Regions from separate parts of the Streptomyces sp. NPDC029292 genome, predicted to be linked through region 2. Evidence: riboswitches for the same ligand, from Rfam matches in the RefSeq annotation. Region 2 holds a riboswitch; the other holds the start of a gene.

Region 1 (7,178 bases), on a different contig from region 2:
GACGGCACGCGCCTTCTCGGCCCCCTTGGCCAGGATCGAGTCGAGCGTCTCCGGGTCGTCCAGATACTGCTGGGTGCGCTCCCGGAACGGCGTCACGAAGTCGACCATGACCTCGGCGAGGTCCGTCTTGAGCGCACCGTAGCCCTTGCCGGTGTACTTCTGCTCCAGTTCCGCGATACCGGTTCCGGTGAGGGTCGAGTAGATGGTCAGCAGGTTGCTGATACCCGGCTTCTCGGCCGTGTCATACCTGATGACGGTGTCCGTGTCGGTGACCGCGCTCTTGACCTTCTTCGCCGTCGTCTTCGGCTCGTCGAGCAGGTTGATGAGGCCCTTCGGAGTCGACGCCGACTTGCTCATCTTGATCGACGGGTCCTGGAGATCGAAGATCTTCGCCGTCTCCTTGAGGATGTACGGCTTCGGGACCGTGAACGTCTCGCCGAAGCGGCCGTTGAAGCGCTCGGCGAGGTCGCGGGTGAGCTCGATGTGCTGACGCTGGTCCTCACCGACCGGGACCTCGTTGGCCTGGTACAGCAGGATGTCCGCGACCTGCAGGACCGGGTACGTGAAGAGGCCGACGGAGGCGCGTTCGGCACCCTGCTTGGCGGACTTGTCCTTGAACTGGGTCATACGGGAGGCCTCGCCGAAGCCGGTGAGACAGTTCATGATCCAGGCGAGCTGGGCGTGCTCGGGGACGTGGCTCTGGACGAAGAGCGTGCAGCGGTCCGGGTCGAGACCGGCGGCGAGCAGCTGGGCGACGGCGAGCCGGGTGTTGGCGCGCAGGTCCGCGGGGTCCTGCGGAACGGTGATCGCGTGCAGGTCGACGACCATGTAGAACGCGTCGTGCGACTCCTGCAGAGCCACCCACTGACGGACGGCGCCGAGGTAGTTGCCGAGGTGGAACGAGCCTGCGGTGGGCTGGATTCCGGAGAGCACGCGGGGACGATCAGAGGCCATGCTCACCATTCTCTCAGGTGTCGGGGCCCGGTCCGGAACCGGCCGGAAACAGATGTGGCACAGGTGGGAACCGATCTGCCTCGGGCGGTGTAGCAAGAGTGTGAGGACGCGGGAGGGGGGCCGCATCGTCGTCGACGAGGCCGTGGTGATCGCACGGGTACGCGCCGGGGAGCCGGAGGCGTACGCGGAGCTGGTGCGTGCCCATACAGGGATCGCGATCAGGGCGGCCAAGGCGCTGGGGGCGGGTGCGGACGCGGAGGACGTGGTGCAGCAGGCCTTCATCAAGGCGTACTGCTCGCTGGGGCGCTTTCGGGACGGCGCGGCGTTCAAGCCGTGGCTGCTGTCGATCGTCGCCAATGAGACGAGGAACACCGTGCGGACGGCGGTGCGCCAGCGGACGCTGGCCGGCCGGGAGGCCGCCTTCGCGGAGGCGGAGCCGCTGATACCGGAATCGGCTGACCCGGCGGTCGCGGCCCTGGAGATAGAGCGCCGCGCCGCCCTGCTGGCCGCCCTGGAGCAGCTGAGCGAGGAGCACCGCCTCGTCGTCACCTACCGCTATCTCCTGGAGATGGACGAACCGGAGACGGCCCAGGCCCTGGGCTGGCCGCGCGGCACGGTGAAGTCACGGCTCAACCGCGCCCTGCGCAAGCTGGGGCGACTGCTGCCGGACTTCGAACCTCGAGAACCTCGGGAAGGGGGTGATGAGCATGAGTGAGTCGTACGGGACAGGGGGCGCGGAGTCTCCCGATGGCGGGGGGTCCTTCGGTGAGCGGGGATCCTCCGGTGAGCCGGGGTCTTCCGGTCACCGGGGTCCGCGTGCACGTGAGGGTGTCTCGCGGTTGCCCGAGGAGCTGCGGGCGCTCGGGCGGTCGCTGGATCAGCCCGGGGCGGCCGGGAGCGAGTCGATGGTCGAGCGGGTGCTGGAGCAGATACTCGCCGAGCAGCTGTCGGCCCCGGTGGCCGAGCCGCCGGGGCCGGGTGAGCGCCTCCGTGCGGTGCGCCGCTGGGCACGGGTGCGATGGCGTGCGCTGACCGCCGGCCTGTGCGGTGTGCTGACGGTCCTCGTACTCACGCCCCCGGTGCGCGCCGCGGTCGTCGACTGGTTCGGCTTCGGCGGGGTCGAGGTGCGGTACGACCCGTCGGCGGTGCCCTCGCCCGGGGCCCGGGTGCCGGGGTGCGCCCCTTCGCTGACGCTGGCGCAGGCCGGGCGGCGGGCAGGTTTCGCGCCTCTCGTGCCCGACGCCCTCGGGGTGCCGGACGCGGTGGCGGTGACCCCCGAGCCCAAGGGGCGGCTCCTGATGAGCCTGTGCTGGCGCGAGCACGGGCGCACGGTCCGGCTGGACGAGTATCCGGCGCGCCTGGACATCGGCTTCGCCAAGACGGTGCGGGAGCCGCCGGAGTGGGTGTCCCTGGACGGGGACGAGAACTACGTCAATCCGGCGCTGTGGTTTCCGAAGCCGCATCTGCTGAATTTCTGGCTCATCGACGCGGACGGCCACCGTTTCACCCGCTCCGAGCGGACCGCGGGACCCACGCTGCTGTGGATGCACGGGGGGGACGTGACTCTTCGGCTGGAGGGGGTGGCGTCGAAGGCACGGGCGGTGGAGATCGCGAAGTCGTTGAAGTAGCCGGAATTACTGAAGTGGCTGGAATTGCCGAAGTAGCCGGAAATTTGGTCGGCGTCGAGTGGGAACCCCGGCGGGTCGAGCGGTCTACCAGAAGTGACACACGGCGTGCGGGCGGGCCGCACGCGGATCGACTGGCTGCTTGGGGGTTCGGATGCGCAGGCTTGGTGAACTGGACGCGGTGACGGGGACGTTGGCTGCGACCCTCGTCGTGGTGCTGATGGGAGCGCCGTCCGCGGTGGCAGGGGGCCCGACGAGTGTGCTGGTGGTCTCCCCGGAGAGCGCGGAGAGCGCGGCGCTGTACTACTCGGACGAGGAGTACGGGGAGTTGATGCGACTGCTGGGCGAGCCGGGCTCGGGTACCCGCGAGGAGCCGCCGGGGCTGGGCGCGGTCGAAGGACATCAGCTCAATGTCACGTGGCTGATGCATGACGTCGCGCCATGGCGGATCGACCGCGTCTATCCGGACTCGCCTCGGAACAAGGAGGTCTGGATACACACGACGACCGACCTGCCGAGCATGAACGGCTACTGGCACAAGGCCGAGCACCCGGCCAAGATGCGGTCACTGTTCAAGAAGCTCGGCGTACTGGGCAAGCCGTCCTCCGAAGGCGTCGGAGGAATCTTCCCTGCCCCCTGGCAGACCCCGGAGGACTCCACCACCGCGCCCACCCCCACCGAACAAACCCGTACGACGACCGCCGCAGCGACCGGCGACGGCACCGACTGGTGGTGGGCGATACCGGGGGCGGCGGCCGGGGCCCTGCTGGCCCGAGTACGACGACCGCGCAAGACGGAGCCTCGACAGGAGCTCCAGGACGTGTGAGGTGCTGGACGGACGAGAGAACGGACAGGCAGGTGGGGGGACGGGACAGATGGGGGCGGACGCCTGGGGGAACTGACGGATTCGGGGGACGGACGGATGAGGTTCCAGGTCGGACAGACGAGATCATGGCTCCTGTTCCTGGTTTCCGTGGCGCTGGCCGCGCTCGGGGCACCAGGGGCCCACGCCTCCACGCACACCACTGTGTATGCGAAGGCCGACATCCCTGACCTGGCGCTGGTCGTCGCCGGTGACACGGGGCGGACGACCGCCCTGCACTCCGGGGAGCGGGACTTCGTGCGGCTCTGGCGGTTGCTGTCGCCCAGGTACACGGGGACGGAGGGGGTGCCCGAGGCCTGGGAGGCGGGCAGCTTCCCGCGCGTGCGGGTCACGGTCGTCTGGGGACTGACCGGCGTCGGGGGCTGGCCGCAGACCAACCGCGCGCCCGGTGGCGACGTCGCCATCGAGCGCCAGGATCAGGTGTTCCTCGCGGAGGACGGCACGCCCTGGGTGCGCACGGATCCTTCGCCCGATGTGGAGGACGACGACATCCGCTGGCATCGGGCGCCGCGCTCGGTGTTCCAGCAGTTGGAGGAGGAGGGGAGGCTGTTCGGCTCCGGAAGCACATCGGTGGCTGCGTCGAAACCGCATCCGGTGGAGCGTGCGAAGGGGGCGATACCCGGGCTGGCGGCAGGCCTGGTCCTCGGAGTCGGCGGCACCCTGCTGATACGCCGCGCGGCGGCCCGGCGTGATGCTGCCGGACCGCCGCGGGAACCACGACAGGAGCTGATCGACTTGTAGCCCCCGGTGGGATGCGTCAGCCGAGGTCGATCTCCGGGTACAGCGGGAAGCCGGTGAGCAGGTCGGTGGCCCGGTGGGCGATCTCGTCGGAGATCTTCGGGTCCAGGACGTGCTGGGCCTTGGACGGGCTGCCCTTGGCGGTGGTGCCGGGCTCGGCGGCGGTGAGGACGCGGTCGATCAGACCGGCGATCTCGTCCATCTCGGTCGTGCCGAGGCCACGGGTGGTCAGCGCGGGCGTGCCGATGCGGATGCCGGAGGTGTACCAGGCGCCGTTGGGGTCGGCGGGGATGGCGTTGCGGTTGGTGACGATGCCCGAGTCGAGCAGCGCGGACTCGGCCTGGCGGCCGGTGAGGCCGTAGGAGGAGGCGACGTCGATCAGGTTGAGGTGGTTGTCGGTGCCGCCGGTGACCAGGGTGGCGCCGCGGCGCATCAGGCCCTCGGCGAGGGCGCGGGAGTTGTCGACGACGGCCTGGGCGTAGTCGCGGAACTCGGGGCGGCGGGCCTCGGCGAGCGCGACGGCCTTGGCGGCCATGACGTGCGGAAGGGGGCCACCGAGGACCATCGGGCAGCCGCGGTCGACCTGCTCGGCGAGGGTCTCGTCGCACAGCACCATGCCGCCGCGCGGGCCGCGCAGCGACTTGTGCGTGGTGGTGGTGACGATCTGGGCGTGCGGGACCGGGTCGAAGTCGCCGGTGAGGACCTTGCCGGCGACGAGACCCGCGAAGTGGGCCATGTCGACCATGAGGGTGGCGCCGACCTCGTCGGCGATCTCCCGCATGATGCGGAAGTTCACCAGGCGGGGGTAGGCGGAGTAGCCGGCGACGATGATCAGCGGCTTGAACTCACGGGCGGAGGTGCGCAGGGCCTCGTAGTCGATGAGGCCGGTGGTGGGGTCGGTGCCGTAGGAGCGCTGGTCGAACATCTTGCCGGAGATGTTCGGGCGGAAGCCATGGGTGAGGTGACCGCCGGCGTCCAGGGACATGCCGAGCATGCGCTGGTTGCCGAAGGCCTGGCGCAGCTCGGCCCAGTCGGCCTCGGAGAGGTCGTTGACGTTGCGGACACCGGCCTTGGCGAGAGCCGGGGCCTCCACCCGGGCGGCGAGGACGGCCCAGAAGGCGACGAGGTTGGCGTCGATGCCGGAGTGCGGCTGGGCGTAGGCGTGCTCGGCGCCGAAGAGCTCGCGGGCGTGCTCGGCGGCGAGGGCCTCGACGGTGTCGACGTTGCGACAGCCGGCGTAGAAGCGGCGGCCGACGGTGCCCTCGGCGTACTTGTCGCTGAACCAGTTGCCCATGGCCAGGAGGGTGGCCGGGGAGGCGTAGTTCTCGGAGGCGATCAGTTTGAGCATGTCGCGCTGGTCGGCGATTTCCTGGCCGATGGCGTCGGCGACGCGGGGCTCCACGGCCCGGATCACGTCGAGGGCGCTGCGGAAGGCGGTGGACTCGGTGGAGAGGGGCTCTGGCATGACGGCCTCCGGACGTGGCGTTCAGCGTTCACGGTTCGGCCCAGGCGCACGGCACTCGGTTCGTGGGCCGCTCCCCGATGGTCGGTCCCATCCCAGCGCGCCAGTCACGGCCCGCCGTCAGCCTACCGGGCGCGCCGGATCGCCGGGTTCCCCAGTCCACCATGCGAGCGACGATAGGAAATGGGCCACAAGCCCGCCCAGCGCCGGGTATCACTCCCCCGTGTACCGGAACACGCTCCGCTCCACCGGTGCTGCTCGTCGAGAAACGGAGACCCCGTGACCGCTACGGAGACGACGGAGGCGTTCATCGCCTCGGCCGACGCGCACAGCGCGCACAACTATCACCCGCTGCCGGTCGTCGTGGCGACGGCGGACGGGGCCTGGATGACGGATGTCGAGGGGCGCCGCTTTCTCGACCTGCTGGCCGGATACTCGGCGCTGAATTTCGGACATGGCAACCGGCGGCTGCTCGACGCGGCGAGAGCGCAGCTGGAGCGGGTGACGCTGACGTCGCGGGCGTTCCACCACGACCGGTTCGCCGACTTCTGTACGCAGCTGGCGGAGCTGTGCGGCATGGAGATGGTGCTGCCGATGAACACGGGGGCGGAGGCGGTGGAGACCGCGGTGAAGACGGCCCGGAAGTGGGGGTACCGGGTCAAGGGCGTCCCGGACGGGAGGGCGAGGATCGTGGTGGCGAGCGGCAACTTCCACGGCCGTACGACGACGCTCATCAGCTTCTCCACGGACCAGGAGGCGCGGGCGGACTTCGGGCCGTACACGCCGGGCTTCGACATCGTGCCGTACGGGGACCTGGCGGCGATGCAGGAGGCGGTCACCGAGGACACGGTGGCCGTGCTGCTGGAGCCGATCCAGGGTGAGGCGGGGGTGCTGGTGCCGCCGCCCGGTTATCTCCCGGGCGTGCGGGAGGTGACGCGGGAGCGGAATGTTCTGTTCATCGCGGATGAGATCCAGTCGGGGCTCGGTCGCACGGGGAAGACCTTCGCGTGCGAGCACGAGGGGGTGGTGCCCGACATGTATGTGCTGGGCAAGGCGCTCGGGGGCGGGGTCGTGCCGGTGTCGGCGGTGGTGTCCAGCCGTGAGGTGCTCGGGGTGTTCCGGCCCGGTGAGCACGGGTCGACGTTCGGGGGGAATCCGCTGGCCTGTGCGGTGGCGCTCGAGGTGATCGCGATGCTGCGGTCGGGCGAGTATCAGCGCCGGGCGGCCGAGCTCGGGGAGCATCTGCACCACGAACTGGGGCTGTTGACGGGCACGGGGCATGTCACCCAGGTGCGCGGGCGCGGGCTGTGGGCGGGTGTCGACATCGCCCCGGCGTACGGCACGGGCCGGGAGATCTCCGAGAAGCTGATGGACCGGGGTGTCCTGGTCAAGGACACCCACGGGGTCACGGTCCGGATCGCGCCGCCCCTGGTCATCAGCAAGGAGGACCTGGACTGGGGACTCGCCCAACTCCGCGCCGTACTGGGGGCCTAGCGGCTGCCGGACCCGGCGGCTA
Region 2 (7,178 bases):
CGCCGGACTCGGCTGCCACGACCAGTTTCCGCAGCAGGTCTGCGAGTGTCTGCTTCTCTGCTGCGCTCAGCACTGCGAGCAGCGCGTTCTCACCCTCTTCCTCCAACGCCGCGTGCTGCTCGAACACACCGATTCCGGCGTCGGTGAGCCGTACCCGTACGCGGCGGCGGTCGGCCCTCTCGTTCGTGCGGGTGATCAGCCCCGCGTCCTCCATGGGGCCGAGCCTCGCCGACAGAGCGCCCCGGGTCAGGCCGAGCATGTCGGCGAGTCGCGAGGGGCTCGCCTCGTAGGGCGGACCGATGCGCCGCAGCATCAGCAGCACCTTGAACTGCCAGTGCCGCAGCCCGTCCGAGTCCAGGGTGTCCCGGCGCGCCTGCGCCGCGTGCCGGGCCAGGATCGCGAGCCGGGCGAAGATCGCCTCCTTGACCGGGTCCATCCAGTCGAGCTCCTTGGACCAGAGCGCGACATGCCGGTCGACCGAGTCCGCCGCCGGCGCGTCGGACGGACCGGACAGCTCGGACGGGTCCCCCATGCGTGCCTCCGAAAGTAGTTTTCTTGTGGATAGTTTTTCGGATTACTACTTTCCTCGCCATGACGAACTCCGCAAGCAAGTTCCGTACGACCGTGCCGCTCGACGAACTCGTCTCTGCGGCCCGTGAGTTGGGGGGGGGCCGCCCGGTGGGAGCGCGCGACGGTCCTGCTGGACACGGCGGACACGACCGATCCGCGGTCTCGTGCGCGGCTCGCCCTCGCCGCGGCCGAAGTCGCCCTGGAGAGCGACTGGTTCACCGGCACCGGCCTTGCCGCCGCCCGGCTCGACGCCGCCGAGAAAGCCTTCGAAGAGCCGCTCTCCAGCGGCCGTTGGGACCTGGACTATCTGTGGCTGCGCCACGACTATCTCGGTCAGCTCCGCGCCGACGGCACCTGGCGCTTCGGCCCCGAGGGCAAGGACCCGCACGCCCTCGCCGCTCTCCGGAGCCGTGCCGGGACCCTGCGGGAGCAGGCCCCGGACGAGGTGCGCCGTGGCTGGGCCGAGATGTACCTGGGCCTCATCGCCGACAATCTCTTCGGCGAGCGCGATCTCGCACCGGGGCACTACGAAGCCGCCCTGCGCGCGGGCGAGTCGGCCGTCTCGGGTGTCTCGGGCGTCTCCGGCGACGACCTGCTGGCTCGCGAGGCGCTGCGTCACCTCGGCGACCACGACCACGATCGCGGCGACCACGCGCGGGCGCTGGAGCGCTGGACCCGGGCGACCGCTCTGGGCGCCCGTGCCGGGAACGTCCCCGGCACGCTCTCCCAGCAGATGCTGCTCGCGGTCCTGGCCCGCGCCGCGGGCAACGAGGCCGGAGCCCTGGCGCTGGCCCGCGAGATCGCCCGATGGGCCGGAGCCATCGGTGCGGTGACCACCGAGGCGCAGGCCAACGGGTTCCTGGCCGGGGCGGATCCGACCGCGCCGCCCGCGGAGAGCGGCTCCTGAGTCGTCAGTCCAGGCCGAGCTCGTCCAGCAACCGGTGCATGGCCCGCACCGGCAGTCCGGGATTCCCCGCCGCTTGCTGGGCGGTGGCGGGCTCGGCCAGCAGTTCCTCGATGCGGGCCGGCGCGACGCGGGGATCAGCGGCCGTGCATTCCTGACCCGGGTGGACTCGTCGCGGCTGAGGCGCTCGACCAGCTCGGGCGAGGCGTCCGGGTCGTGCAGGGCGAGCACCCGTAGGCTCGGGTCCGCGTCGTCGGCGTACCGGGCGAGGCCCTTCCTGGGGAACTGCGGTCTGTCCAGCAGGATGGAGCGGGTGTAGCCGTCCCACTCCAGGACCGTGCGCAGGAGGGCGTCCGGCGGGGCGGAGGGCTGGTACTCACAGGTCAAGAGGCGGACCGCGTGGTCCTCGTCGCGAGCGAGACGCGCGACGAGGTCGCCCGGCAGGTGGCGGTTGGCGGCCGCGGAACGGCGCAGCAGGACGTGGGCGGAGGTCGCGCATCGGCGGAGCGCTGCGTGGTCGTCGTTCTCGTCCCCGAGGTTCCAGACCCACCGGACCGGGCCGGGGCGGCGCTCCGGGTCCATCTCGTAGTCGATCGCGGCTCGCTCCTGCTCGGTGAGTTCGGGCCTGACCGATATCGCCAGGCGGACGGCGTGTTCGGGATCCGTGGCCAGGCGCGCGACCAGATCGGGCGGCAGTGAGGGGTTCGCGGCGACGGCGTGCCGCTCTCCCGAGTCCGCGCTCGCCGCGAGGCGTTCGGCCGTGGCGCGGCTGAGTCGGCCCTCCCTGAGTACGTCGTCTCGCCGCCGTCGCTCGACGGTGTCCAGCAGTTCGTCGGTACGTGCCGCGTCGTCGGGGCAGGCGCTGACGGCCGCGGCCCGGCGGACCTCGGCGTCGGGATCCGCAAGGAGCGCGTCGCGAACGGCCGGAGCCAGTTCGTCCCAGGCCCGGCAGACCGCGGCACGGACCGCGGGGTCGGTGTGGTCGGCGTACCCGGCGAGGACCCGCGGGGGGATGCTCCGGGAGTGCACCGCCCAGTCGCGTACCTCGCCGTCCGGATCGGACAGGAGCCGCTCGTACGCGGCATCGGGCAGCGGCGCGACCTCCATCCGGAACGGTTCCGGTCCGTTGGCCACCGCTATCCGGACCTTCCGCTCGGGGTCGTCGGCCAGTCGGGCGCGGTCGGCTGGGTCGGCGTTCCAGCTATCGGCGAAGTAACCGCGTACGCGCAGGTCGGGGTGGGTGACGATCGCGTCGACGACGTCGGCGGGCAGGCCTGCCCGCAGGCAGCGCCAGAACCAGACCGAGGGGACCTGCGGACTCAGGAGGCGCAGCAGGACGCCGCTCGGCGCGGCCGTATTCCACGCCAGTCCTTTGAGAAGGTCGTCCCGTACGTCGCCCAATGGCCCTCTCCCCCTGCCGTCCTGGCCGATCATCGTACGGGCTAGGGTGGTCGGCGGGCCGTGACTGGCGCTGAGGTGGAGTACCACCGGGGAGCGGTCTGACGAACGAGTCTCTGCCGCGCGCCTGGGCGATGGTGTCAACGACGCTCAGGAGTAGCTCATGCCCCAGGCCCAGCTGATGGACGGCGCCGGTCTCGCGCGCCGCATCGTCGAGGAGACCGCCAAGCGAGCGGCCGACCTCAAGGACGGTACGGGTGCCGCGCCGTGTCTGGCGACGGTGCTGGTCGGCGAGGATCCCGCCTCCGTCACGTACGTCCGGATGAAGCAGAACCGCTGCCGCAAGGCCGGTATCGAGTCGCGGCACGTCTCCCTGCCCGCCGACACCACGACGGCCGAACTGGTCGACACGCTCCACGCGTTGTCCGGCGACCCCACCGTGCACGGCATCCTGCTCCAGCACCCCGTCGGACCGCACATCGACGAGCGTGCGGCGTTCGAGGCCATCGCGCCGGAGAAGGACGTCGACGGGGTGACGCTGAGCTCGTACTCGGCGATGAGCTTCGGACTGCCGGGCTTCGTGTCCTGCACGCCCGGCGGCATCATGCGGCTCCTCGACGAGTACGACGTCGACCCGGCGGGCAAGCGGGCCGTGGTCGTGGGCCGCAGCGCGATCCTGGGCAAGCCGGTCGGCATGCTGCTGCTCGGGCGCGACGCGACGGTGACGTACTGCCACTCGCGGACGACGGATCTGTCCTCGGTCGTGCGCGAGGCGGACATCGTGGTCGCCGCCGTGGGACGGCCCCGGCTGATCCGCGGCGAGGACATCAAGCCGGGGGCCGTCGTGATCGACGCGGGCTACAACGCCGGAAACGTCGGCGACGTCGACTTCGACACCGCGAGCGTCCGGGCCGAGCTGATCACTCCCGTGCCCGGTGGCGTCGGCCCGATGACGATCGCGGTCCTGCTGGAGCAGACCGTGACGGGGGCCGAACGCCGGCTCGGCGCCTGATCAGCGCATCCAGGCGCTGTACGACATCACGTCCCCGGCCTTGACGCCGTACTCGGGATCGTCCTTCGTGACGGTGTCCTCGAGGCCGAGGACGGCGCCGGTCGCCGGGTCGAGGATCAGCATCCGGTGTGCGGAGTGGGCCGTGTCGTCGTACACGTACGCCTGCCCCGGCGCCCCAGCCGGTCGGTGACCGCTCCGGACGGGCGCAGCCCCTTCGCATCGGCCAGGACACGGGCCAGCGCGGCGGACTCCCGGGCGCCGAGCGTCCAGTGGTCGAGCAACTCGGCCATGGCGTCCAGGAGTTCCGGTGTCTTCATCGCTTCGGTGGTGTCGATCTCCTCGAGGTAGGCGCGCAGCCGCTCGGCGTCGTGCGGCGGCCGCGCCTGCGGTGGGGCGTCGCTCCAACTCGGCGGATACGTCTGCCGGTTGAGGACATGGCCGTCCTCGACCGTGCGCGGCGTGCCGTCGGTGTCGGTGATGACGGGCTTGCCCGGGTGGCGCGGGTCGGTGGCCACCACGAGTTCCGTGTGGCTGCCGTCGGCCTTCCAGCGGACGACACGTTCCTCGGGGAGCGTGATCGGCGGCCGGGCACCGGGTCCCGAGGTCATGCTCAGGCTCCAGGTCTGGACGTGGGTGCCCTGGCGCAGCCGCGGCGAACCGCCGGCCGCCGCCGCTGCCCGGTCTGCGAGCCGGTCCAGAGGTACGGGGGTGGAGCCGGACTCGACGAGCAGGGGACGGCGCGCGGCCACGGCGGGGGTGGTGGTCGTTCCCGACAGCATCAAGGTCAGGACGACCACGCCGACGGCGGCGGTCCCGATGCTCCAGGCCCAGCGGCGCACGCGGCGGGGACGCTCGCTCGGCTGCGTTGACGGACTCCCAGCGACAGGAGGCGGAGGCGCGCTATCAGGAGAACCACCTCGCCCTCACCCGGCGTTCCTGGGAACGCACCGCACGGCGCGGCACGGAATTGCGCGCCGAATACGAGGAGAGGTACCGCGTGCTGCGGCGCCGGCTGTGCGCCGGAGTTCTGCTCGGTACCGCCCTCGCCCTGGCGACGGCCTTGGTGATGGCCGCGTCGGCCGGCTACTGGACTTGATTGGGTGATCGGGCTGTTCGCCTGACGGCGTGTGGTTGGAGTCGGTGGTCGTGGACTGTGAGACACGCGCAGGGCGGGGGCTTGACCGCCGAGGGGAGGGCCCTGCGGGAGCGGATTCGGCTGGCGGCAGTCGTTCGCTTCGAGGGTGGCGACAAGAGTGCGGATGTTCCACGTCAGCTACACGATGGAAGGGACGTGGCGGCTACTCAAGCGCCACGGCTGGTCGTGGCAGCAGCCGGCCCGCGGGGCCTGGATCGCTTCGAAGACGAGGCCAGCCAGTCGCTGAGGCCGCCACGTGCGAGAACCTGGGGCGTGGTCGGCCGAACCCCGGTGGGCCGCGTCCGTGGCCGCGGCTCCTCCGGACACATCTTGATGGCGGGGATGAAGGAATTCATCGCCGCGAACCAGGACTGGCCGTGGTCTTCCAGTTCCCTTCTTACGCACTCGACCTCAACCCGCAGGAAGGCATCTGGTCGCTGATGAAACGGGCTACGGGCAACCTTGCCGCCGCGGACCTCGACCAGTTGGCCACCGCCGTCAAGCGCAACTCAAGAAGATCCAGTACCGGCCACACCTGATCAACGGCTGCCTCACTGGCACCGGCCTCACCCTGGACAGCTGAAAACGCTCGGACGGACGTCACACTTTTAAGTCCAGCAGCCAGTCTGCTGCGCGGTTGACCTGGCGTGGTTTGCGGCGATGACCATGACGATGGTGGAAGTCAGGGCGATACCGGCGCCGACGTAGAGCGGCGCGGTGTAGCCGAGGCCCGCGGTGATGGCCAGGCCCCCGAGCCAGGCGCCGAGGGCGTTGCCGAGGTTGGACGCGGACACGTTGGCGCTTGCGGCCAGGGGCGCCCCATGTGCGAAGTCGGTGACACGAGTGATCATGCCGGGCACACTGGCGAATCCGAACAGCCCCATCAGAAAGATCAGTATCACCGACGCCGTGGCGCTGCCGGCCAGCAGACCGAACACGGCCAGGGTGATGGTGAGTCCGAGCAGGGCGAGGACCAGGGCGCGGTCACGGTCACGGTCGGCTGCCCGCCCTCCGATCAGGTTCCCGACGACCAGGCCGACGCCGTACACCATGAGCAACCATGCGACGTCCGCGGGGGAAAAGCCGCCGACCTCGGTGAACGTGTAGGCGATGTAACTGAACGCACCGAACATCCCGCCGTAGCTGAGCGCGGTGGCCGTCAGGGTCAGCCAGACCTGCCAGGACCGGAACGCACGGAACTGGGCCCACAAGCCACCGCGTTGTATCGGGTCCGAACGGCCCGCCGCCATCGGCAGCCGCGCCTCTCCCGCCCAACCGGGGACGAGGACGACGATTCCCGCCAGCGCGAGCAGGCCGATTCCGGTGACTGCCCAGAAGGCCGCTCGCCAGCCCCAGCGTTCACCGACGAGCGCGCCGAACGGCACGCCCAACACGTTCGCAACCGTCAGCCCGCCGAACATGACAGCCACCGCACGGGACTTCTTCTCGGGGGCGACCAGGCTGCGCGCGACCAGCGAGCCGATACCGAAGAACGAACCGTGGCACAACGCCGCAACGATCCGCCCGAGCAACATCACCGGATAGCTCGACGCGACGGCGGACAGCAGGTTGCCGATGACGAACAACGCCACCAGGCCGACCAGAACCCCCTTGCGGGGCAGCCGCGCCGTCGCCGCGGTCAGCGCGATCGCGCCGACCGCGACACTCAACGCGTACCCGGAGATCAGCCGGCCCGCGGCCGCCTCGGACACCGCGAAACTCGACGCCACCTGCGGCAACAGTCCGGCGATCAGGAACTCGGTCAGACCGATACCGAAACCGCCCATTGCCAGTGCGATGAGTCCGATCGGCAACCGTCGCTCTCCTGTCACGCGCCCAGCGAATCGCACGCCGCAGCGCGTGGATCGCCCGGACCTCGGACCGCACGTGTGTGGCCCTGGCGGACTGCGCGGCGTTGAGACACAACTATGCCACCGGTGCGCAGAGTTCGTACGGATGTACGGTGCCTTGCGCTGCCCGCACGCACCCACCTCCTCCAGCCCGCTGAGCAGCAACCACTGGTAACGGTCTCCCGGCCGGTGGCCGAGCGCAGTCGACCGAGTTGCCGAAAGCAAGTCCGCGTGGGACGTCAGGCGAACAGCCCGACATCACCCGGTCAAGTTCAGTAGCACTGCCCCGAAGCCGTCCCCGCGGAGACG

What was found. A riboswitch is a leader RNA that binds a small molecule or an ion and turns the genes downstream of it on or off. The one in region 2 is predicted to bind ZMP and ZTP.
Region 1: linked by a shared signal. The riboswitch ahead of ACZ4WS_RS05515 (glycine hydroxymethyltransferase) and the one ahead of ACZ4WS_RS30185 (bifunctional 5,10-methylenetetrahydrofolate dehydrogenase/5,10-methenyltetrahydrofolate cyclohydrolase) in region 2 are both predicted to bind ZMP and ZTP.

What each region holds. Positions count from the first base shown of each region.
Region 1 is NZ_JBVHXR010000002.1:151,730-158,907, reverse strand. It holds gene trpS (tryptophan--tRNA ligase) at 1-954, opposite strand, end outside; gene ACZ4WS_RS05535 (RNA polymerase sigma factor) at 1,100-1,669, shown strand; gene ACZ4WS_RS05530 (hypothetical protein) at 1,662-2,582, shown strand; gene ACZ4WS_RS05525 (hypothetical protein) at 2,734-3,405, shown strand; gene ACZ4WS_RS05520 (hypothetical protein) at 3,502-4,203, shown strand; gene ACZ4WS_RS05515 (glycine hydroxymethyltransferase) at 4,220-5,665, opposite strand; ZMP/ZTP riboswitch at 5,697-5,783, opposite strand; gene rocD (ornithine--oxo-acid transaminase) at 5,942-7,156, shown strand; gene ACZ4WS_RS05505 (glutathionylspermidine synthase family protein) at 7,176-7,178, opposite strand, start outside.
Region 2 is NZ_JBVHXR010000015.1:217,156-224,333, forward strand. It holds gene ACZ4WS_RS30170 (MarR family winged helix-turn-helix transcriptional regulator) at 1-532, opposite strand, end outside; gene ACZ4WS_RS30175 (hypothetical protein) at 656-1,477, shown strand; gene ACZ4WS_RS30180 (hypothetical protein) at 2,192-2,920, shown strand; ZMP/ZTP riboswitch at 2,926-3,012, shown strand; gene ACZ4WS_RS30185 (bifunctional 5,10-methylenetetrahydrofolate dehydrogenase/5,10-methenyltetrahydrofolate cyclohydrolase) at 3,036-3,884, shown strand; gene ACZ4WS_RS30190 (hypothetical protein) at 3,885-4,007, opposite strand; gene ACZ4WS_RS30195 (CU044_5270 family protein) at 4,001-4,723, opposite strand; gene ACZ4WS_RS30200 (hypothetical protein) at 4,750-4,980, shown strand; partial or broken gene ACZ4WS_RS30205 (winged helix-turn-helix domain-containing protein) at 5,120-5,602, shown strand; gene ACZ4WS_RS30210 (MFS transporter) at 5,628-6,833, opposite strand; gene ACZ4WS_RS30215 (polyprenyl synthetase family protein) at 7,142-7,178, opposite strand, start outside.